Regions from separate parts of the Rhodoferax sp. LS1R11 genome, predicted to be linked through region 1. Evidence: predicted binding sites of a transcription regulator. Region 1 holds the regulator's gene; each other region holds the start of a gene.
What was found. Region 1 encodes LexA, which represses DNA repair genes until DNA is damaged. Its sites were predicted from a motif close to ACTGTATNNNNATACAGT; they were not measured.

Region 1 (7,328 bases):
GGGATTGGCCCTGTACTTCAGCCGGGCCCCCATTCCACACTGGCGCGATCAGCCGGGCCCCGCCCTGCCCAGTCCGGCGCCCTTGCGCCACATTGGCATCTACGGTTACCGGGTTGGCTTTTTGCGGCAATTCCCCAAGCTGGCCCAGGCCCCCCTAGAAATCACGGAAGCGCTGGAGCAACTGCGTGCCATGTGGCATGGCCACCGCATCGCAGTTCATGTCGCAGCCCACGCGCCAGGACCGGGCGTTGACACGCCCGAAGACCTGGAGCGGGTACGGCGTTTATTCAGTTCCTGAACGGCCGGTCATGTAAGGCAGGCACAAGCTGACGCGTGCTATTCTCGAAGGAAACGAAGCAGGTCGATTGGCCCGAACAAAGCTACGACCCTGCTGCCTGATTTTCAATAAATCCAAGGACATTCATGAGACTCATTCTTCTGGGCGCGCCCGGCGCTGGCAAAGGCACACAAGCCACTTTCATCTGCCAGAAATACGGCATTCCACAGATCTCCACAGGCGACATGCTGCGCGCTGCGGTCAAAGCGGGCACACCCCTGGGTATTGAGGCCAAAAAAGTCATGGACGCAGGCGCCTTGGTCAGCGACGACCTGATCATCAACCTGGTGAAAGAACGCATTGCACAGCCTGACTGCGCAGCGGGTTTCCTGTTTGATGGCTTCCCACGCACCATTCCCCAGGCTGACGCCATGAAGGCGGCCGGCGTCAAGCTCGACTTCGTACTTGAAATCGATGTGCCGTTTGACGCCATCGTTGAGCGCATGAGCGGACGCCGATCACACGCTCCGTCAGGTCGCACTTACCACGTCAAGTTCAACCCACCCAAAGTGGCTGGTGTGGACGATGTCACGGGTGAGGCGTTAATCCAGCGCGAAGACGACAAGGAAGAAACTGTGAAGAAACGTCTGGACGTCTACAGCGCCCAGACGCGTCCTCTGGTGGACTACTACTCCGGATGGGCCAAAACAGACCCAACCCATGCTCCTCAATACCGCGCCATCAGTGGCACCGGCAGCGTGGAAGAAATCAAGGCCCGCGCCTTCGAGGCATTGGCAAACTGACCTCGATTGCTGGCGTCCATCAGGTCGCCAGCAGTTCCAGCATCAGGGCGACCCGGGCCTTGACCGGAGACAGCCCTTGGGAATCAACGATGGCATGTCCCGGCGCTGGCAACACACGACCGTTTGCACAACGACTGGCACGCACCACCTTGACCCCCACCGCCTGAGCCCTGATCAGCGCCGCTTCAAGATCCTGATGGATGGTGCCGTTGCCGGTGGCGGCCACCACCAGCCCCCGCAAGGGTGTCCAGCCATCCGACTGGGCGCCTGGGCGCAACAAGGCGTCCACAATGGCGCCGCTGGCCCCTGCGAAATTCATCACAATCTCAACACGCGGCAACCCTGCAGGCGCTATCTTTTCAATAGCTACTTCCGCACTATTGACGTGGGCTACAGGCCAATTTCGTGAAAGTCGAGCACACCCCTCCTCCACAAACCCCAGCGGCCCCATGTCGCCTGAGTTGAAGGCATCCACCCGGTAGGTGTGGACTTTTTGCACATCCACTGCGCCATGAATGGTGCCGGCACACACCACCAGCACCCCGTGTGCCCCAGGCGTCACCGCCACCGCCACCGCATCCATCATGTTCTGGGGACCGTCAGGCGCCAAACTGGAGGCTGGCCGCATGGCGCAGGTCAACACCACTGGCTTGCGCGCCAGCAATGACGGCGCCAAGACTGCGTGCAGGAAAAAGGCCGTCTCCTCCAGCGTGTCTGTGCCGTGAGTGATCACCACCCCTCTCACGTCCGCCTGCGCCAAATGGTGGTTCACCCGCAACGCCAGTTGCTGCCACACCGCAAAACTCATGTCCTTGCTGTCAATTTGCGCCACCTGCTCGGCCAGCAAGGTGCGGCCGGCCAGCACCCCCGACAGCCCCGGAACGCCATCGAGCAAGACCTGCACGCCCACCTGTGCCGCCGTGTAACCCACGTTGTCGGCGGCCTGGGCAGCGGTGCCGGCAATCGTGCCGCCTGTGCCCAAAACCACCAGCCGCTCTGAACTATTTGTTGGACTCACTTGCATACTTTCAAAAACTGGTTAAAAATACAGCTACTGGATATCAAGACAGTGTGTATGAACCCACAGTTGTTATCACAGTCTGACCCACCTACCTCCAAGGAGTCGCCATGCTTGAAAGCCCGAAACTCACCGCCCGCCAACAGCAAATTCTGGAACTCATCCAGAGTGCCATCTCCCGCACTGGCGCACCGCCTACCCGGGCTGAAATTGCCACCGAGCTGGGCTTCAAGTCGGCCAATGCCGCGGAAGAACACCTGCAGGCACTCGCACGCAAAGGCGTCATTGAACTGGTCAGCGGCACCTCACGCGGCATTCGCCTCAAAAGTGACACCCTGCGATCTATCAATGAATCGCGCAGCAAGCAGTACTCCCTCACGCTGCCCGGCATGGCGCAACTGATGTTGCCACTGATTGGGAGGGTAGCCGCGGGCTCTCCTATTCTCGCGCAAGAGCATATCGACCAGACCTACTACCTGGAAAACAGCCTCTTTCAGCATCGGCCGGACTACCTGCTGAAAGTGCGGGGCATGTCCATGCGCGACGCCGGCATCATGGACGGCGACCTGCTCGCCGTGCAGTCCACCCGAGACGCCAAGAATGGGCAGATTGTGGTCGCCCGCCTGGGGGATGAAGTCACCGTCAAACGCTTTCGGCGCAACAAGGATGTGATTGAGTTGCACCCTGAAAACCCGGACTACCAAACCATCGTGGTAGAGCCCGGTGAGCCATTTGAAATTGAAGGTCTGGCCGTTGGTTTGATTCGTAACACCATGCTGATGTAAACATCCACAGAAAGGTTCCAAATGAGCACTGCCCTGTCTGCTGTTCCCGGAGTTTTTGCCCCTTTGCATGGCCTGTGGCGCTGGCTGATGCCGATTCCAACCCGTGAAAGAATCGCCCCTGTCAATGTTGCACTTCGTCTCAATGAGTTCACGCCACCCGAGACCGCCAAAACGGGCAGTCCCTCGTTGCGTCGCCCACTCCGAGTGGTCCGCATTCTGGAAGCCGACCAGGCACCAGCCCATGTAGGGCGCATGCTGATTTCTGGCCGAATGGCCGATGTTTGTGCCGAGCTCGACCGCCTTGCAGCGCGTGAAGCAGCACTTCACTGAAACCAGACACAAATAGCGCTTGGTAACCAGAGGTAAGTTAGAGGTCGCGCCCAAATCACCCAGATTGCCGAGGCACAATATCACTCTATGAATATTGTGATTCTTGATGATTACCAGGACGCCGTTAGAAAGCTCGACTGCGCGGTGAGATTGGAAGCCTACCAGGCCAAGGTTTACACCAACACGGTTAAGGGTTTGGGTCAGTTATCTGTTCGGCTCAAGGATGCCGATGTGATTGTGTTGAACCGCGAGCGGACTCACATGACACGTCAGTTGGTGGAAAAACTCCCCAAACTCAAACTGATTGTGCAAACCGGCCGCGTAGGCCCGCACGTCGACATCACCGCCTGCACCGAGCGTGGTATTGCGGTGGCAGAAGGCTCTGGGTCACCCGTAGCCCCTGCCGAACTCACTTGGGCACTCATCATGGCCGCCATGCGTCGGCTGCCACACTACATCAGCAACCTGAAGCATGGCGTGTGGCAACAGTCCGGTTTGAAGTCGGGTTCCATGCCACCAAACTTTGGTGTCGGCATGGTCCTCAACGGCAAGACACTAGGGATCTGGGGTTACGGCAAGATAGGGCAACTCGTCGCCGGCTATGGCAAGGCGTTCGGCATGAAAGTGCTGGTCTGGGGGCGAGAAGCATCCCGAGAAAAAGCGGTGATGGATGGCTTTGAAGCAGCAACCACCCGGGATGAATTTTTTGAGCAATGCGATGTGCTCTCGCTTCATCTGCGCCTGACCGACAACACCCAGGCCATTGTCCGTCTGGACGATCTGGCCCGAATGAAACCAACGGCCCTGCTGGTCAACACCTCTCGCGCTGAACTGATCGAACCCGACGCCTTGATTGGCGCCCTCAACCGGGGCCGGCCTGGCATGGCGGCGGTGGATGTTTTTGAAACCGAGCCCATTTTGCAGGGACACGCCCTGCTGCGGCTGGAGAACTGCATCTGCACACCCCACATCGGCTATGTAGAGCAAGACAGTTACGAGCTGTATTTTGGCGCCGCCTTTGACAACGTCATCAACTTCATCAAAGGCACGCCGACGAATATCGTCAATCCAGGCGCCCTGCAAGTACGCCGTTGAGCCAACGCGGGACTATTTGGACGAACGCGCTGCCAGCATAACTTTTAAAACGGCGGATCAAAAATCTCTCAGGCATCCAGTGCGTTGAGTTCAGCGTTCATCCCCGCAAACTCAGCTGCATGGATACTGAACAGCCTGCTGAAATGCAGGCGCAGGTTTTGGAAATCGTCTTTTCTGTTCATCATGTGCAACAGTTTTAACAGGTCCATGTACACCATCGGTGACGACTCGCCACCACCATGAATACAACGCTCGAGTACCTCAACAGCCTTGTCATACTGCGCCAGTGCGACAAAGAAATCGGCCTGTTGGCGGGTGTCGAACAGTTCCTGGGTATTGGAGGTCAGCGTGGAGCCAGCGATGCTGTGCCCAAAGTCACGACCCCGCTCCGATATAGGAAAATCCAACGCCGCAACCTGCTGGCCTGGCATGACCGCCGGGATCGTAGGCGGTTGCAAGGGGCTATCAATTGAGGCCAGCAGCGAATTCAACTCCAGGTCGACTTCGGCAGACGCGCGCACCGCCCCCTTCACGCCCGGAAGCCCTGGCACATAGGTCATATCAAATCTTTCGAGGCTGGCATTCGTTGGTGCCTGAAACTCTTCGGCCATTTGCGATTCGCGCCACCAGTCCTGCGACTGCGCCAGTTGACGACGTTGTCGGAGCCACAGGTAAACCACACCGCCAAGTGTGAACAACAACAAGCCAAGAAGACCGTACACCAATGACGAGGAATACCGCTGCGACTCCACTTGTTGCAGCTGGTTGATCAAATCCGTCTGACTCGCCTGATTTTTGGCAGCCAGGGCACGCAAGGTGAGCAGGTTTTCCTCCAACCCCTGAGTTCTGGCTGAATCACGCAGCACGTCCTGGGCAGACCGGTTCAATGCCAGCCACCAGGCAGTCGCTTCGGCTCTCCGCTCCACGCTGTCGGTGGGGGATGTCAACAGCTCGGGACTCGACTTGAGGCCGGAATCGCTGCCGGGAAAAGACTCAAATGCGTCAAGCTGCAAGCGGGATTTACCCACCAGTTTCTTCTCCACCAATTGAGGTAGCGGGGCTGGCTTGAACCGGGCCACTGCGACTGGCACGCGTAATTCGACAGGCTTCGCTGCGGTGACGGCCACGAGCGGCTTTTGTTTTACAACATCAGGCGCAGATTGCGAGGCTTCTGCCTTGGCCACCACCTTGGGCACTGGCCCGGCAGAGGTGGCGGGGAGTGACATCTCACTTGGAAAGTCTGCCAGCAATACATAACGACGCGACGTCTTCTGTGAACAGCCTGCGCGCAAATTGACGGCAACGACTGGCTCGTCAATCAAGGTCGAAGACATCACACGCACATTCGCAACAGTGGCGGCGGCGCCAGACACGAAAATCACTTTAACGCGAGAGGTATCCTGGCGCGTGTCGGCATAAAAAACGTCGGCGTCGAAACAAAATGCCGATACATCTTCATCTGGCTGAAACCTGACCTGAACACTCAAATCCAGCGGTCTGCCAACGAGTGCCACGCCGCTTACCGGCCCCAAGGTCAGCGCCAGACTGGAGGCCGTGCCGCAAAGCAGTGCCCAGCCTGCCAACAGGGATTGGAGCTTGGGTAAAAAGGTCATGACGAATATTTTCTCACACGGAACAGGCTTCAATGACCGTGAACAAGCGGCCATAATTCACACGATGAAACCAAATTTTTCCCGTATCGGCATTGTGGGAGCAGGAGCGATGGGGCGTGGTATTGCCCAAATTGCGGTACAGGCAGGCAGCGAGGTTCGTTTGTTTGACACCCAAATTGACGCCATCCGTACTGCACAGCATGCCGTTTGCACTCAGTGGGACAAGCTATGTGAAAAAGGGCGACTGGCGGGTGAGCAGGCGGCGGCCTACAAATCGCGGCTGCTCTGCGCCAATGCGCTGAGTGATCTCGCAGGCTGCGATTTGATCATCGAAGCGGTGATTGAGCGTCTTGACGTCAAGGCGAACCTGTTTGCCGAACTTGAGGCGATGGTACGGCCAGACACGGTGCTGGTCACCAACACTTCGTCGCTTTCAGTCACAGCGATCGCCGCACGCCTCAAACGTCCTGAACAGTTTGCAGGCTTTCATTTCTTCAACCCGGTCCCTTTGATGAAGGTCGTGGAGGTCATTGCCGGCCTCAAGACCAGTCCAGGCGTCTGTGCAGATCTGGCCGCTTATACCCGTCAAATGGGGCACACACCAGTGCAAGCTCAGGATACGCCAGGCTTTATTGTCAATCACGCTGGTCGCGGTTATGGCACCGAAGCCTTGCGAATCGTCAGCGAAGGAGTAACGGACTTCGCCACGATTGACCGTATCCTGAAAGACCAGATCGGCTTCAAACTCGGCCCGTTTGAACTGATGGACCTGACCGCACTGGACGTCTCCCACCCTGTGATGGAATCGGTTTATCGCCAATACTATGAGGAGCCGAGGTATCGGCCCAGTGTCATCACGGCTCAACGGCTGGCCGCGGGCCTGTTGGGGAAAAAAGTGGGTGAAGGCTTTTACCGGTATGAAGCGGGCCTGGCACAGATCAGCCCGGAGCCCCCGGTACCTGAAGTCGATGAGATGCCGCCCGTGTGGGTTTCACCGCGCGCCTCCCGCCGTGCCGAGTTGCTGCTATTGCTCAAAAATCTGGGCGCCAGGATCGAAACAGGCGCGGCCCCCTCACCCATGGCCCTCACCCTGGTCGCTCCGCTGGGCTTTGACATGACCACCGTGGCCGTCGTTGAGCGGCTCGATCCCGCGCGCACGATTGGTATTGACATGCTGGTCGACGACGCGACCACACGTCGCCGCGTGCTGGCCACCAATCCGGCGACCCGGACTGATATGCGCCGGGCGGCCCATGCCTTGATGGCACGTGATGGCAAGGCGGTCAGTGTTATTCGGGACAGTGGCGGGTTCGTGACCCAGCGGGTGGTTGCGACCATCGTCAACATTGCCTCCGACATGTGCCAGCAAAGCATCTGCTCGCCCGCAGACCTGGAAACTGCGGTGAC
Region 2 (7,328 bases), on a different contig from region 1:
GCCTTGCAGGTGCAGGTGCTCAAGCGGCGCGGCCCGCCGCTGGCGCACGTCCTGCAGTTGCCAGCCCGCCCGGCACGGCTGGCCACCTTGCTGGCCTTGAGTGCGGAGCAGGGCGCGTCTGCGCAAGGCGTTCAACCAGGAGGGCGTGATGCACTGGATTGCCTTGCAGCCGCAGCCTGAAGAGGCCGACGCCGCCTTGACCGCCCCCCAGCTCGCCGACCCCCTGGGGGCGCTGGGCTGGTGGGCCTTGCAGTTCACCCCCAAGGTGGCGCGGCTCGAAGACGCCTTGCTCATGGAAGTGTCGGCCAGCGAGCGCCTGCTGGGCGGGCGCCAAGCGATGCTGCGCCATATATTTACATCAAACAAGCCGGTAGCCTCCGTCCACTGTGCGCAGGCAGCTACATCTTTGATAGCGCTTGCCCGCCTGCAACTGACCAAGTCTGTGCCGCGCAAGCCGAATGAATTGCCGCTGTCCACGTTGGCCGCCGCCCGCGCGCACCTGCCCACGCTGGCGCGCATGGGCTGCACTTGCTGGGGCCAGTTGCGCGCGCTGCCGCGTGGCGGCGTGGCACGGCGTTTTGGTGCGCCCCTGCTGGATGCGTTGGACCGCGCCTACGGCGACAAGCCCGAGTTGTACCCCTGGCTGGAACTGCCCGACGTCTTTTTTGCCAAGCTCGAACTGGCCGCGCGTGTCGACAACGCCCCGGCCCTGATGTTTGGGGCGCGCCGCCTGCTGGCGCAACTGCACGTGTGGCTGCAGGCCCGCCAGCGCGGCATTCTGGCGCTGGAGCTGGGCTGGAAGATGGATGTGCGCCGCCAAGACGCCGCCCAGGGCCACCTGGTGCTGCGCACCGCCGAGCCCACGTTGGACATGAGCCATTTGCAGCGCCTGCTGGCCGAGCATCTGGCGCGTGTCACGCTGCACGCACCGGCCTTGTACCTGCACCTGCGCTCGCTGGAAACCGCCGCCCTGTCCGGCGCCACGGCCAGCCTGCTGCCTGACGACGTGCGCCAGGGCGACAGCCTGCACCATTTGCTGGAGCGACTGAGTGCCCGGCTGGGCGCCGACCACGTGCTGCACGCCGTGCCCTGCGCCGACCACCGCCCCGAGCGCATGCAGGTGTGGCAGCCCGCATCAAGAACGGCATCTTCCACTTCATTTGAACGTGCTATTAATTCAATAGCTACTCCCGCACGTCCTGCCTTGGCTAGAGGCCTAAAAGGCATAAAAAAACAAGAAAAGACCGATGTCCTGTACCCCACCTGGCTGCTGCCGCAAGCCCTGAAGCTGCCGGTGCGCCAGCACGTGCCGCAGTGTGAGGGACCCCTCACCCTGCTGGCCGGCCCGCAGCGGCTGGAGGCCGGGTGGTGGGGTGTGGCCCAGGACGATGGCGAGTGCGCCCTGCGCGACTACTTTCTGGCGCGCAGCGAGCAGATGGGGCTGCTGTGGATTTATCGCGAACGGCTAGGCGGGCAGGGTGGAGCGCAACGCCTGGCGGGCGCGCGGTCGGACTGGTATTTGCATGGGGTGTTTGCGTAGGGCGTTTGTCTGTCATACCAAGGCCAGCACCACTGACCCTATCGCGGTGACTGCGCCCAACGCCAGCACCCAGGATCGAATTCGCGTGGGCAGAACGATGGACAGCATGATCATCGCGAACCCGAAAAAAAAGACGCCGTTCCAGATGGCGGGCCAACCCTCCGAGATCACGATACTGCCTTGGCGTGTCTTGCCGACAGACCGCTCCTGCAGGATGATGAAGACGCCGAATGCAGCTACTGCAAAGGAGAGGCAGCCAATCAAAATCACTTCGCTCAGACGCGGTTTCCTGGGTTCTTGTTTGGTCGGTTTCATGGTGCGTCAGCGTTTGGCTGAGGTGAGGATCAATTTAACCAATTCTGACTGTACTTCGTCGTCGTGTCCGACCAAAACGTGGCCGCCGGTGTTGTACCCGATGAACCGGGCGCCTTGGATCTGGCTGGCGGTGTACTGCGCACCGTCGAACGTGCCATAACCGTCATCACGTGCGCTGATGATGAGAGTGGGGGCGCGAATCAGCTCCAGGGAGTAGCGAGTGCTGACGTTGGCCAGTTGTGAGTCAGCCTCCAGACCCAAGGCCCGAACTGACACAGGCAGGATGTTGTCGGCCATCGCATAAACCCGCGCGCGTTCTTGTGGGCTGGCGACCTTCACCTGATCGGGGGGCGTAGCCTGAACGATGCGGAGGATCTGGTCGCGCGCCACCTCAAGGCCCGCCCAAAACAGGAAGTCAGAGCTGATCAGCCGCATCAATACTTTCCCGACCCAGGGCGACAGCGGTGAGGCCACCTCGGCCTGTGTGCTGGGCTTATAGGCAATGGGCACGATTAACGCGAGTGCGCTGACACGGTCCGCATGGCGGATGGCCATTTGCATCGCCGACAAGGCGCCCGCCGAGCCGCCAATGACTCCCGCCTTCTGAATGCCCAGCGCGTCAAGCAGGCACGCGTGCGCATCTGCCTGGGCCGCAGCTGATGTCTCCGTTGGCATCGGCGTGCCCAGATAACCGAAGCGGGACATGGCGATGACCCGTATGCCGTGGCGCACCAGAGGAGCCGCGAAGGCCATGCCCTGGTCGTGCCCGCCGCCGCTGCCGTGAACCATGAGCACGGGTGTGCCGGCGCCCGCCTCTTGATACTCAATGGGGCCGCAGCGGGTTTGGGCCACCACCGCGCCCTGGGCGGCACGGACCTTCGCTTGCGCGATGTCACGGGTGAATTGCCACCAGACCAACCCGGCCGCGATCAAGGCGGCGACGGCGATGCTGATGGTGAGGGGGGTGGTTTTTTTCATCAGAGTTGAGGATTTGTCTGTGGGTGGTTCTGGTGTCAAGTCATCTTATGAAGCCGACCCCGTGCGCTGTTGACCCAACGCAACACAAGTCGCCAGATGGCAAATGCTGGAACCTCACCCCATGGTTGGGATGATTTCTTTATACTGTACGAATAAACAGTTATTTGTCAAAACCAGTGATCCGAAGCTTCATTGCCGAGGTCAGTGGTGACCGAACCTCATGGAGCCCTTAGCCCTTTTCGCCCCTTTGCCCGACTACGCCGAACTGCATTGCCTCAGCAACTTCAGCTTCCAGCGCGGCGCCTCGCACCCGGAAGAGCTGGTGGCGCGTGCCGCGGCGCTGGGCTACACGGCGCTGGCCATCACGGACGAGTGCTCGGTCGCCGGGTTGGTGCGCGCGCATGTTGAGGCCAAAAAGCGGGGGCTGAAATTGCTGCCGGGGGCCGAGTTTGCGGTGGAGGGCGCCACCCTCATCGCCTTGCCGCATGACCTGGCGGGCTGGGGTGACCTGTGTGAGTTCATCACCTGTGCACGCATGGCCGCGCCCAAAGGCCAGTACCGGTTGACGTGGGCTGACGCGCCCTGGCATCTGCTGGCAGGGTGTGAGGTGTTGCTGGTCTTGCCATCTGCTATCAATATGGAAGCTGCTTGCGCACTGTCCATCAGGGCTAGAGGCTTATTTAGTATAAATTTGTGGTTGTGCGTGAGCTTGCTGCTGGGGCCGGACGATGCGCTGCAGTTGCACCAACGCACGCAGGTGGCCGCCCTCACTGGTGTGCCGCTGGTGGCCACCGGCCAGGTGCACCTGCATGTGCGCTCGCGCAAGCCGCTGCAAGACGTGCTCACCGCCGTGCGCCTGGGGACGACGGTGAATGCGTGCGGTTTTGCGTTGCAAATCAATGCCGAAGCCCACCTGCGTTCGCGCGAGCGCCTGGGCCGGATTTACCCGCCTGCGCTGCTGGCCAACACCCTCACCATCGCCGCGCGCTGCAACTTCAGCCTGGACGAGTTGCGTTACCAGTACCCGATGGAAACCGTCTTGCCCGGCCTGAATCCCGCGCAAACACTGCGCCAGTTCACGCTTGAAGGCGCACACACACGCTACCCGCAGGGTATGCCGCCCACCGTCGAGAAACAGGTGGACCACGAGCTGGCGCTGATTGCCGAGCTGCAGTTCGAGATGTATTTCCTGACCGTGCACGACATCGTGCGTTTTGCGCGCAGCCGGCACATCCTGTGCCAGGGGCGCGGCTCGGCCGCCAACTCGGCGGTGTGCTACTGCCTGGGCGTGACCGAGGTGGACCCGGCGCATTCCAACCTGTTGTTCGAGCGCTTCATCAGCCGCGCCCGCAACGAGCCGCCCGACATTGACGTGGACTTTGAGCACGACCGGCGCGAAGAAGTCATCCAGTACATCTACCAAAAATACGGCCGCGAGCGCGCGGCCATTGCAGCCACTGTCATCAGCTACCGCCCGCGCAGCGCCTTGCGCGACGTCGGTCGGGCGCTGGGCATTGGCGAGGCCCTCATCACCGCCATGGCCAAGGAGCACCCCGGCATGTACAGCCGCGAGTTGCTGGCCGAGCGGCTGCAATCCGCGCTGGACCATCTGGGTCCTGCGGATGACAAACCGGGCACCGCGGTGCTGGACCTCTGGCTCGATTTGAGCCGCCAGCTGCTGGGTTTTCCACGCCACCTGAGCCAGCACGTGGGTGGCTTTGTGCTTACCCAAGGCAAGCTCACGCGCCTGGTGCCGGTTGAAAATGCCGCCATGCCGAACCGCTCCATCATCCAGTGGGACAAGGACGACCTGGACGCCATGGGCCTGCTCAAGGTCGATGTGTTGGCCCTGGGCATGCTCAGTGCCCTTCGCCGCTGCCTCGATCTGGTCGGCCAGCAGCGCGGCACTGTTCTGCGCATGCAGGACATTCCACCCGACGATGAGGCCACGTTTGACATGATCTGCCAGGCCGACACCGTGGGCGTGTTCCAGATCGAGAGCCGGGCGCAAATGTCGATGCTGCCGCGCCTCAAGCCACGCTGTTTTTACGACCTGGTGGTGGAGGTGGCCATCGTGCGCCCCGGCCCCATCCAGGGCGGCATGGTCCACCCCTACCTGCAAAACCGGCTGCACCCGGCACAGGTGGTGTACCCGTATCCGGCGCTGCGCCAGGCGCTGGAGCGCACGCTGGGGGTGCCGATTTTTCAGGAACAGGTGATGCAGATCGCCATGATTGCCGCTGACTTTACCGGCGATGAGGCCGACGACCTGCGCCGCTCCATGGCTGCCTGGAAGCGCAAAGGCGGCGTGCACAAGTTTCACGACCGGCTGGTGGACCGCATGGTGCTGAATGGTTATGACGCCACCTTTGCCGAAAACATCTTCAAGCAGATCGAAGGCTTTGGCGAGTACGGATTTCCGGAGAGCCACGCCGCCAGCTTTGCCCAATTGACTTACGTGAGCTGCTGGCTCAAACGTCACGAACCCGCCTGCTTTCTGGCCGCCTTGCTCAACTCGCAGCCCATGGGCTTTTACCCACCGTCCCAACTGGTGCAAGACGCCCAGCGGCACGGCGTTGAAGTGCGGGCCGTGGATGTGATGCACAGCACATGGGACTGCACGCTGGAGGGGGCTGCGGTGCGTTTGGGTCTTTGCCTGGTGGACGGCCTGAGCCCAGCCGCTGCAGAACGCCTCACCATCGCCCGCGCCGCCGCCCGCTTCACCAGCACCGAAGACCTCGCGCTGCGTGCCGTGCTGGATCAGGCGGACCTCAACGCCCTGGCCGCAGCCGACGCCCTGGCCGCCCTGTCGGGCCACCGCCGCCAGCAGGTGTGGGATGCCGCTGCCCTGCAAGCGGCGCCCCCGTTGTTGAAAAGCGTGCCGGTGATGGAAGCGTTGTTGTTGCTACCCGCCGCCAGCGAGGGCGAAGAAGTGGTATTTGATTACGCCGCTACGGGACTCACTTTGCGCCGCCACCCCTTGTCGTTGCTGCGGGAGCAGCTATCAAAAATGAAGCTGCTCACGGCCACCCAACTGCGCGACTTGCCCAGCGGACGGCTGGTCCGCGCCTGCGGGCTGGTCACCATGCGCCAGCAACCCCAAACCGCCAAGGGCGTGGTGTTCGTCACCCTCGAAGACGAGACCGGTTCGGTGAATGTGATCGTCTGGAAAAGCCTGCGCGAGCGCCAGCGCAACGAACTGCTCAAGTCACGCCTGCTGGCGGTCTACGGCATGTGGCAACGCGACGAGGAGAGCGGGGGCGAGGTGCGCCACCTGATTGCCGGCCACCTGCGCGATCTGACGCCCTTGCTGGGGGGACTGGCCACGCAGAGCCGGGAGTTTCATTGAGGGCCCGCCCGCGTTTTCAACGCACCGGCAGGACAAGGGCTGCTATGTTTTTGACGGCCTGCGCCAGGGGCACGTTGGCCCCGCTGAGTTCAATATCGGGATGCTCGGGGGCTTCATACGGGCTGCCCACGCCCGTCATGTTCGGCAACAGCCCGCTGCGGGCTTTTTTATAAAGCCCTTTGACGTCGCGCTGCTCACACACCGCCAGCGAGGTGCTGACATACACCTCGATGAAATTTTCTGTCCCAATGAGTTCTCTCGCCATGTCGCGTTCTTTGCGAAAGGGCGAGATAAAGGCCGTCATCACGATCAACCCGGCATCCATCATCAGTTTGGCGACCTCGGCAATGCGGCGGATGTTTTCCACGCGGTCCGCGTCGTTAAAGCCCAAGTCCCGATTCAGGCCCTGGCGGACGTTGTCGCCGTCCAGAAGGTAGGTGCGCAGGCCTTTTTGATGAAGTTCGACCTCCAGCGCGTTAGCCATCGTTGATTTACCCGCACCCGAGAGCCCCGTGAACCAGACAACACTGCCTTTGTGACCATTGAGCTTCTCGCGCGCAGGGCGGCTCACCGACAGGGCTTGTGTGTGCAAATCGGTTGAAGGATTAAAACTGTACTGGTTCATTCCTGCCACGCCAATGATTTGTCTTTGGCAGCGGCGCAAGCAATGGTGTCATTCATAGCTGATATTTTTTGCCTGTCACAACAACCAAACGACTGCAAAACGCACTGTAAATAGTTCATCAAAAATTACGGCAGGGCGAAGTTGCGTTACTCGTGCGCCCTTTCATCTTAAGTGGATTTCCGAACGCTACACGCCAAATTCGCTCGTCGATTTTTTTTACACTTTAAATCAAAACTTCACATGAATCCAACCTAAAAGCTATTTTTCGGGACCTAAGTCATTGATTTTTATATCAGGTTAAAAATTCTCTAACAAACGGCTCGTTTTTTGCTTGGATTTATTTTATCGGCTCCCGGTAAGTAAGTTCTTAATAGTGTCAATTTTTTAATGAAGGAGAAGAAATGAGTGCTCAAAAATTCAAAATTGCCGCCATTGCGGCCGGGGTTGCAGTAGCCCTGCTTGGGACTTCAGCGCAAGCATCGCATTTCCGCGGTGGCGCTTTGGTCGGTTCGGTTACAGCT
Region 3 (7,328 bases), on a different contig from region 1:
GGTTTCAGCCCTTTCAGGCCCGCTTTAATGAGCTGGACGCGCTGGGTGGGCTGGAGGTCAGCTTCAGTGACGGCTTGGGTGGTACGGCCATGGGCGTGGACGAGGTGGGTGCCTTGCGGGTGCAAACTGCGCAGGGCCTGAAAAAGGTCACCAGCTCCGAGGTGAGTGTGCGCCCCTTGCGCCCGCCGTCTTACGAAAACCTTTGATCCATTCCCATGTTGCGACTCATTGTTCTGGTCTTGCTGCTCCTCAACGGGGTGTATTTTGCGTGGTCACAGGGTTTTCTGGCGGGGCTGGGTTTTGCCCCCGCGCAGGAGTCGGAGCCGCAACGGTTGGCGCAGCAGGTCCGGCCCGACCTGCTGCGTCTGTTGACGGCGAAAGAATTGCGTTTGGCTGAGGCCGAGCCCCGTGCCAATGGCAAGCCGGGTGAGTGCCTGCAGGCGGGCTTGTTCAACGAGACCGAAAGCGCGGCCTTGCGCCGTGCGCTGGAGTCCTCGTGGCCAGCCAGTGCGTGGGTGCTGGAAGATGCAGCCATCCCCGCACGCTGGATTGTCTACATGGGCAAATACGCCAGTGCGGAAGATCTGCTCAAGAAACGGACCCAGCTGGCCGCCTTGAATCTGAAGTTTGAGCCCTTGACCAATCCCGCGCTGGAGTTGGGTCTGTCCCTAGGGGGCTTTGCCACGCAGGATGCTGCCAATGAGGCGCTGGATGCCTTTGCCCGGCGCGGCGTGCGCACGGCGCGGGTGGTGCAGGAACGGGCCGAGACGCCGGGTGCGCTGCTGCGCTTGTTGCAGGTCAATGACGCCTTGCGTGTCCGGCTGGAAGAGTTGAAGCCTGCGTTGGCGGGCAAGCCGCTCGGCCCCTGCCGGTAAGCGGTGCCCAGCGCGCTTTAGACGACTGCCGTATCGGACGACTCGGCGATGAATTTCACCGTGAAACGCGCGCCGGGTGGCACCTGGCCTGGCCGGGTTTCTTCCAGGCTCACGGTGGCGCTGTGTTGCTGCGCAATTTCCATGACGATGGGCAAGCCCAGACCTGAGCCGTCGACTTCTGTGCCCAGTGCGCGGTAAAAGGGCTGAAAGATCAGTTCCCGCTCGGCCTCGGGCACGCCGGGGCCGGAGTCTTCCACCTGCAGCACCAGAGTTTTGCCAAACGGGTCGGTCAACACCCGCGCGGTGATGACGCCCGGCTTGTCGATGCTTGACGGCGTGTAGTTGATGGCGTTGTCCACCAGGTTGCGAATCAATTCTTTGAGCAGGGTGGGGTTGCCTGCGAGTTGTCCGCCGTCGGCCTCGGGCTGGATGCCTTCGTAACCCAGGTCAATGTGTTTTTCAATGGCCCGTGGCACGCAGTCGCGCACCACGGACATGGTCAGGTCGGCCAGGTCACAGGTGGCGCGCGGCATGGCCGAGCCATTGCTCTCTGCCCGGGCCAGTGCCAGCAACTGGTTGACGGTGTGGGTGGCCCGGATGCTGGCACGACCAATCTGGCGCAGCGATTGTTTGAGCTCTTCGGCGCTGGCGCCTTCGCGCTGAGCCAGGTCGGCCTGCATGCGCAGGCCCGCCAGTGGCGTTTTGAGCTGGTGGGCCGCGTCGGCCAGAAAACGTTTTTGCGTAGCGATGGAGTCTTTGAGCCGCATCAGCAGGTCATTGACGGAATACACCAGGGGGGCGACTTCCATGGGCACGGCTTGGGCATCGATGGGGCTCAAGTCATCGGGTTTGCGGGCACGGATGCGCTCTTCCAGCCGGTTGAGGGGCTTGATGGCCTGCACCAGCGCCAGCCACACCAGCAGCACTGCCATGGGCAGGATGACGAACTGCGGCAGCATCACGCCCTTGACAATCTCAGTGGCCAGGATGGAGCGCTTTTCCATGGTCTCGGCCACCTGCACCAGAGCGGGTTTCGACCCGGGCAAGGGCAGCTGGACCCAGGTGTAGGCCACCTTGACATCGGCGCCCAGCACCTCGTCGTCCCGGATGCGCACTTCGCCAAGCACCACGCGTTCCTCTTCCGGGGGCAGGGGCAGCGCACGCTCGCCAGCCAGGTACTCGCCTTTGGCGCCCAGCACCTGGTAGTAGACGGTGTCCGAGTCGTCCGCCCGCAGCAGCTCGCGGGCGGGCAGGGGGAGGTTGAATTGCACGCGGTTGTTGCTGACCGTGACGAGTTGCGCCAGCGCGCCCACGTTGTATTCCAGCGCCCGGTCAAACGGCTTGCCGGCAATGCTCTGTGCCACCAGCCAGGTCAGCACCAGACTGATGGGCCACAGCAACAGCAGTGGCGTGAGCATCCAGTCCAGGATTTCGCCGAACAGCGAGCGCTGTTCGCGGTGAAAGATGTTCACCCCGGTATCTTCTCCAGGCAGTAGCCCAGCCCCCGCACGGTGGCAATGCGGATCGGACCTTTTTCAATCTTTTTGCGCAGGCGGTGAATGTAGACCTCAATGGCGTTGTTGCTCACCTCCTCACCCCATTCGCACAGGCGCTCCACCAGCTGGTCTTTGCTGACCAGGCGGCCGGAGCGCTGCAGCAGCACTTCAAGCAGGCCCAGTTCACGGGCCGACAGTTCGACCATGACGCCGTCAATCGTGGCCACGCGGCCGGACTGGTCGTAAATCAGGGGGCCGTGTTTGATCGTGCTGCTGGCCGACCCCATGCCACGGCGGCTTAAAGCGCGCACGCGCGCTTCCAGCTCGGACAAACTGAAGGGTTTGGCCATGTAGTCGTCGGCGCCATAGTCCAGGCCTTTGACACGCTCTTCCACGCTGTCGGCAGCCGTCAAGATCAGCACCGGCAGGGAGGAACCTCGGGCACGGAGTTTTTTCAGCACTTCCAGGCCATGCATCTTGGGCAGGCCCAGGTCGAGAATCAGCAGGTCGAATTCGGTGTTGGTCATGAGCGCGGCATCGGCTTCGGTGCCACTGGCCACGTGGTCCACCGCGGCGCCTGAGCTGCGCAAGGTTCGCAGCAAGCCATCGGCCAGGACTTGGTCATCTTCTGCAATCAGAATTCGCATGTCTGTCTCCTTGTTGTTGTCGCCCGTGTGGCGTTCCGGTTTTTATTCATTCTAGGCTTCCCCGCACAGGGCCGTGGCTGGAAATGCGGGGGCACCGCTCAAGATGCATAGGCCTCCAGACCAATGGCAATGACGGTCGCTACTTCATCCCCCACGGCGGCCCGCAGCTCGGCTTCTGCCTGCGCCACGGCCTGCTCAAACGCATGCAGCCAGCTCAGTCCGACGGGGGTGAACACAATGCGCCGGGCCCGGGCGTCGCGCGCATCGGGCAGGCGGGTGACCAGGCCCCAGGCCTCGCATTGTTCGACGAGTTTGCCCATGGCCTGTTTGGTCATGTTGGCGCGTTGCGCCAGGTCGGTCAGGCGCGAGCCATCGAGCGCCAGATGCCGGGTGATGTGGACGTGGGACGCACTCAAGCACCCCCTGGCCGCCAGGTTGGACAGGGCCAGCGGCACATCTTCGTTGCGGGCCATCAGGGACAGCACGCGGGCGTCAAACCGTTGCAGCGCCAGGTTCATCCAGTGCCCCAAATGGGCCTGCCGCCAGCCCGCGGTGATGTGGGTTTCTTGCATGGCTTAAATAGTAAGCTAAATTGACTAAAAAATCTGTTTACAGATTTGAACCACGCAAGATAAACTACTGTTCAAGCATCCAGCCTGTTATTAAAAACAGACGTCTTGCCAGATTCACCGCCAACCCCAGTCATTGATATTCAAGGAGATTTCCATGGACGCACCCGTCAAAGCCCCGACCGCCGTGAACAGCGAAAAAGCCAAAGCCCTGCAAGTGGCCTTGGCCCAGATTGAAAAGCAGTTTGGCAAAGGCACCATCATGCGCCTGGGTGAGGGCGAGGTGATTGAAGACATCCAGGTGGTCTCTACCGGCTCATTGGGCTTGGACATTGCCCTGGGCGTTGGCGGTTTGCCACGTGGCCGGGTGGTAGAAATCTACGGCCCCGAGTCGTCGGGCAAGACCACGCTCACGCTGCAGGTCATTGCTGAAATGCAAAAAATTGGCGGTCAGTGCGCGTTTGTGGATGCCGAGCACGCCCTGGACATTCAATATGCCCAAAAACTGGGTGTGAACCTGCAGGATTTGCTGATCAGCCAGCCCGACACCGGCGAACAGGCGCTTGAAATTGTGGACAGCCTGGTGCGTTCGGGGGCGGTTGACCTGATCGTGGTGGACTCGGTGGCGGCCTTGACGCCCAAAGCCGAGCTGGAAGGTGAAATGGGCGACTCCTTGCCCGGCCTGCAGGCACGTTTGATGAGCCAGGCCCTGCGCAAGCTCACCGCCCACATCAAGAAGACCAACTGCATGGTGATTTTCATCAACCAGATTCGCATGAAGATTGGCGTCATGTTTGGTTCGCCCGAGACCACGACGGGCGGCAATGCCTTGAAGTTTTACGCCTCCGTGCGCCTGGACATTCGCCGTACCGGCACCATCAAAAAAGGCGATGAGGCCATTGGCAACGAGACCAAAGTCAAGGTCGTCAAGAACAAGGTGGCGTCGCCGTTCAAGACGGCCGAATTTGATATTTTGTTCGGTGAGGGCATCAGCCGTCACGGCGAAATCATTGACATGGGCGTGACCGCCAACATCCTGGACAAGTCGGGCGCCTGGTATGCCTACAACGGCGAAAAAATCGGCCAAGGCCGCGACAACGCTCGTGAGTTCCTGCGTGAAAACCCCGAGTTGTCGCGTGAAATTGAAAACAAGGTGCGGGCCTCGCTGGGCATTCCCTTGGTGCCGGGCGGTGAAGCGCCTGAGGTGAAAACCAAGGTTTCAAGCAAAAAAGCCGCCTAGCCCAGGTAGGCCGTGCACAAGTAGCTATCAAATCAGTAGCATTTAATGGTGGCTTGTGAGGCGTAAAAAACAGCCATGTCATTCGACCAACCCTCATTAAAAGGCCGCGCGCTAAGGCTACTCAGCGGCCGCGAGCACTCGCGGGCCGAACTGGAGCGCAAGCTCGCGAGCTTTGAGGAAGAGCCTGGCACGCTGGCCCAGGCGCTGGATGAATTGCAGGCCAAAGGCTTTATCAACGAGCAGCGCGTGATTGAGTCCGTGGTTCACCGCCGCGCAGGCAAGCTGGGCACGGCGCGCATCAAGCAGGAGTTGCAGGGCAAAGGCCTGGACTCCGCGGCTGTCGCCGAAGCCCTGCAAGGTTTGCAGGCCACGGAACGCGAACGGGCGCTGGAGGTTTGGCGCAAGAAATTCGGTGCGCCACCCGAGGACGCCCAAGCCGCCGCCAAACAGATGCGGTTTTTGGCGTCACGCGGGTTTGGCGCGGATGCCATCCGGCGCGTGGTGACCGGCGCTGACCGGCTCACCGACGAGAACTGAGCCTCAGAGCCCCAGCATCAGCTTCAGGTTTTGGACCGCCGCACCGCTGGCGCCTTTGCCCAGATTGTCCAGGCGGGCCACCAGCACGGCGTGGTGAAAGCTGTCATCCGCGTCGTTGTTGGCAAACACACGAAGTTCCATTTTGTTGGTGTCGGCCAGTGCCAGGGCATCGAGCTTGTTGTCCGGTGTGGCGGGCTCAACGCTGACCCATTCGCTGCCCGCATAGTGTTGGGCCAACGCGTCATGCAAGTCTTTGGCGCTGGGTTGGCCGGGCAACAAATCGAGGTCCAGCGGCAGCTGCACCAGCATGCCCTGGCGGAAATTGCCGACAGACGGAATGAAAACCGGGCGCCGCGTCAGACCGCTGTATTTCATGATTTCGGGCAGGTGCTTGTGCTTCAGGCCCAGGCCGTACAGTTCAAACGCAGGCGCTTCGCCTTTTTCATACGCCTCGATCATGGGACGACCGCCACCCGAATACCCGCTGATGGACGGCAGCGTGAGTGAATGATCCTTGGGGATCAGGCCCGCATCAACGAGTGGTCGGATGAGGGCAATGGCGCCAGTGGCATAGCAGCCTGGGTTGGCGACGCGACGCGATTGCGTCACCGCCTCTTTTTGCCCCTGCATGAGTTCGGGAAAACCAAACACCCAGCCCGCCATGGTTCTGTGTGCGGTCGAGGCGTCGATGATTTTGGGACCTGTTCGGCCCGAGGCTTTTTCCATCTCGTCAATCATCGCAACCGATTCAAGTGCGGCGTCATCGTGCAGACAAAGCACCACCAGATCGACTTGCGCCATCAAGGCGCGTTTGGCCCCGGCATCCTTGCGCAATTCGGGAGAAATGCTGACCAGTTCAATGCCGGGCATTGACTGGAGCCGCTCGCGGATTTGAAGCCCGGTGGTGCCTGCTTCGCCGTCAATGAATACTTTATGCATGTCTGCCCCTTGCTCGTCAGTTTCTATTCAGATGCACATTCATATAATTATGAATTATGCGAGTGGCGCCCCAGCCCTGTTTTGGTGCGCTGCAACATGATACAGTCCTCGACTGCTTAGCCCAGTGCCGCCCGCAGAGCTTTCGTTGTGTGGCCGGATAAAAATAATCCATTCCTGAGAGAGTCCTCATGAAGATTCACGAATACCAAGGCAAGGAAATCTTGCGCCAAGCTGGTGTGCCGGTGCCTCGCGGCATCCCGGCCTTCACCGTTCAAGAAGCGGTGGAAGCCGCTCAAAAACTCGGCGGCCCCGTGTGGGTTGTCAAGGCGCAAATCCACGCCGGTGGCCGTGGCAAGGGCGGCGGCGTCAAGCTGGCCCGTTCCATTGAAGACGTCAAAAAAATCGCGGGTGAAATTCTGGGCATGCAGCTCATCACTCACCAGACGGGCCCCGAAGGTCAAAAAGTCCGCCGCCTGCTGATTGAAGACGGCGCTGACATCAAAAAAGAATACTACGTGTCCGCTGTGACCGACCGTGCCACGCAACGCGTCGCCATGATCGTCTCCAGCGAAGGCGGCATGGACATCGAGGAAGTGGCCCACTCCACCCCCGAGAAAATCCTGACAGAAATCGTCGACCCGGCGACTGGTCTGACCGAAGTGCAAGCCAAAAAATTGGCCGATGCCATTGGCGTGCCTGCCGGTTCTACAGCGCAAGCTGTGGATGTGTTGCAAAAGCTGTACAAGGTGTACATGGACACCGACGCGTCGCTGGTCGAAATCAACCCCCTGATTCTCGAAGGCAACGGCGGCATAAAGGCCATTGACGCGAAGTTCAACTTCGACGCCAACGCGCTGTTCCGCCACCCGGAAATCGTGGCCTACCGCGATCTGGACGAAGAAGATCCGGCCGAAGTCGAAGCTTCAAAGTTTGACCTCGCTTACATCAGCCTGGACGGCGATATCGGTTGCCTGGTCAACGGCGCCGGTCTGGCCATGGCCACCATGGACACCATCAAGTTGTTT

Region 2: AC097N_RS12630 (error-prone DNA polymerase) is a predicted target of LexA. The motif match lies at 2,977-2,994, and genes of this name have one in related genera.
Region 3: recA (recombinase RecA) is a predicted target of LexA. The motif match lies at 3,674-3,691, and genes of this name have one in related genera.

The regions. Positions count from the first base shown of each region.
Region 1 is NZ_JBWMAW010000004.1:70,321-77,648, forward strand. It holds gene kdsB (3-deoxy-manno-octulosonate cytidylyltransferase) at 1-298, shown strand, start outside; gene adk (adenylate kinase) at 424-1,080, shown strand; gene AC097N_RS06965 (asparaginase) at 1,100-2,098, opposite strand; gene lexA (transcriptional repressor LexA) at 2,209-2,883, shown strand; gene AC097N_RS06975 (hypothetical protein) at 2,905-3,213, shown strand; gene AC097N_RS06980 (D-2-hydroxyacid dehydrogenase family protein) at 3,301-4,308, shown strand; gene AC097N_RS06985 (hypothetical protein) at 4,377-5,822, opposite strand; gene AC097N_RS06990 (3-hydroxyacyl-CoA dehydrogenase) at 5,986-7,328, shown strand, end outside.
Region 2 is NZ_JBWMAW010000009.1:143,760-151,087, reverse strand. It holds gene imuA (translesion DNA synthesis-associated protein ImuA) at 1-180, shown strand, start outside; gene AC097N_RS12645 (Y-family DNA polymerase) at 149-1,540, shown strand; gene AC097N_RS12640 (hypothetical protein) at 1,553-1,855, opposite strand; gene AC097N_RS12635 (alpha/beta fold hydrolase) at 1,862-2,833, opposite strand; gene AC097N_RS12630 (error-prone DNA polymerase) at 3,054-6,182, shown strand; gene cysC (adenylyl-sulfate kinase) at 6,199-6,807, opposite strand; gene AC097N_RS12620 (PEP-CTERM sorting domain-containing protein) at 7,209-7,328, shown strand, end outside.
Region 3 is NZ_JBWMAW010000002.1:386,715-394,042, reverse strand. It holds gene AC097N_RS04480 (biotin--[acetyl-CoA-carboxylase] ligase) at 1-206, shown strand, start outside; gene AC097N_RS04475 (SPOR domain-containing protein) at 216-875, shown strand; gene AC097N_RS04470 (sensor histidine kinase N-terminal domain-containing protein) at 893-2,347, opposite strand; gene AC097N_RS04465 (response regulator) at 2,344-3,018, opposite strand; gene AC097N_RS04460 (MarR family winged helix-turn-helix transcriptional regulator) at 3,117-3,590, opposite strand; gene recA (recombinase RecA) at 3,745-4,827, shown strand; gene recX (recombination regulator RecX) at 4,903-5,364, shown strand; gene argC (N-acetyl-gamma-glutamyl-phosphate reductase) at 5,368-6,303, opposite strand; gene sucC (ADP-forming succinate--CoA ligase subunit beta) at 6,492-7,328, shown strand, end outside.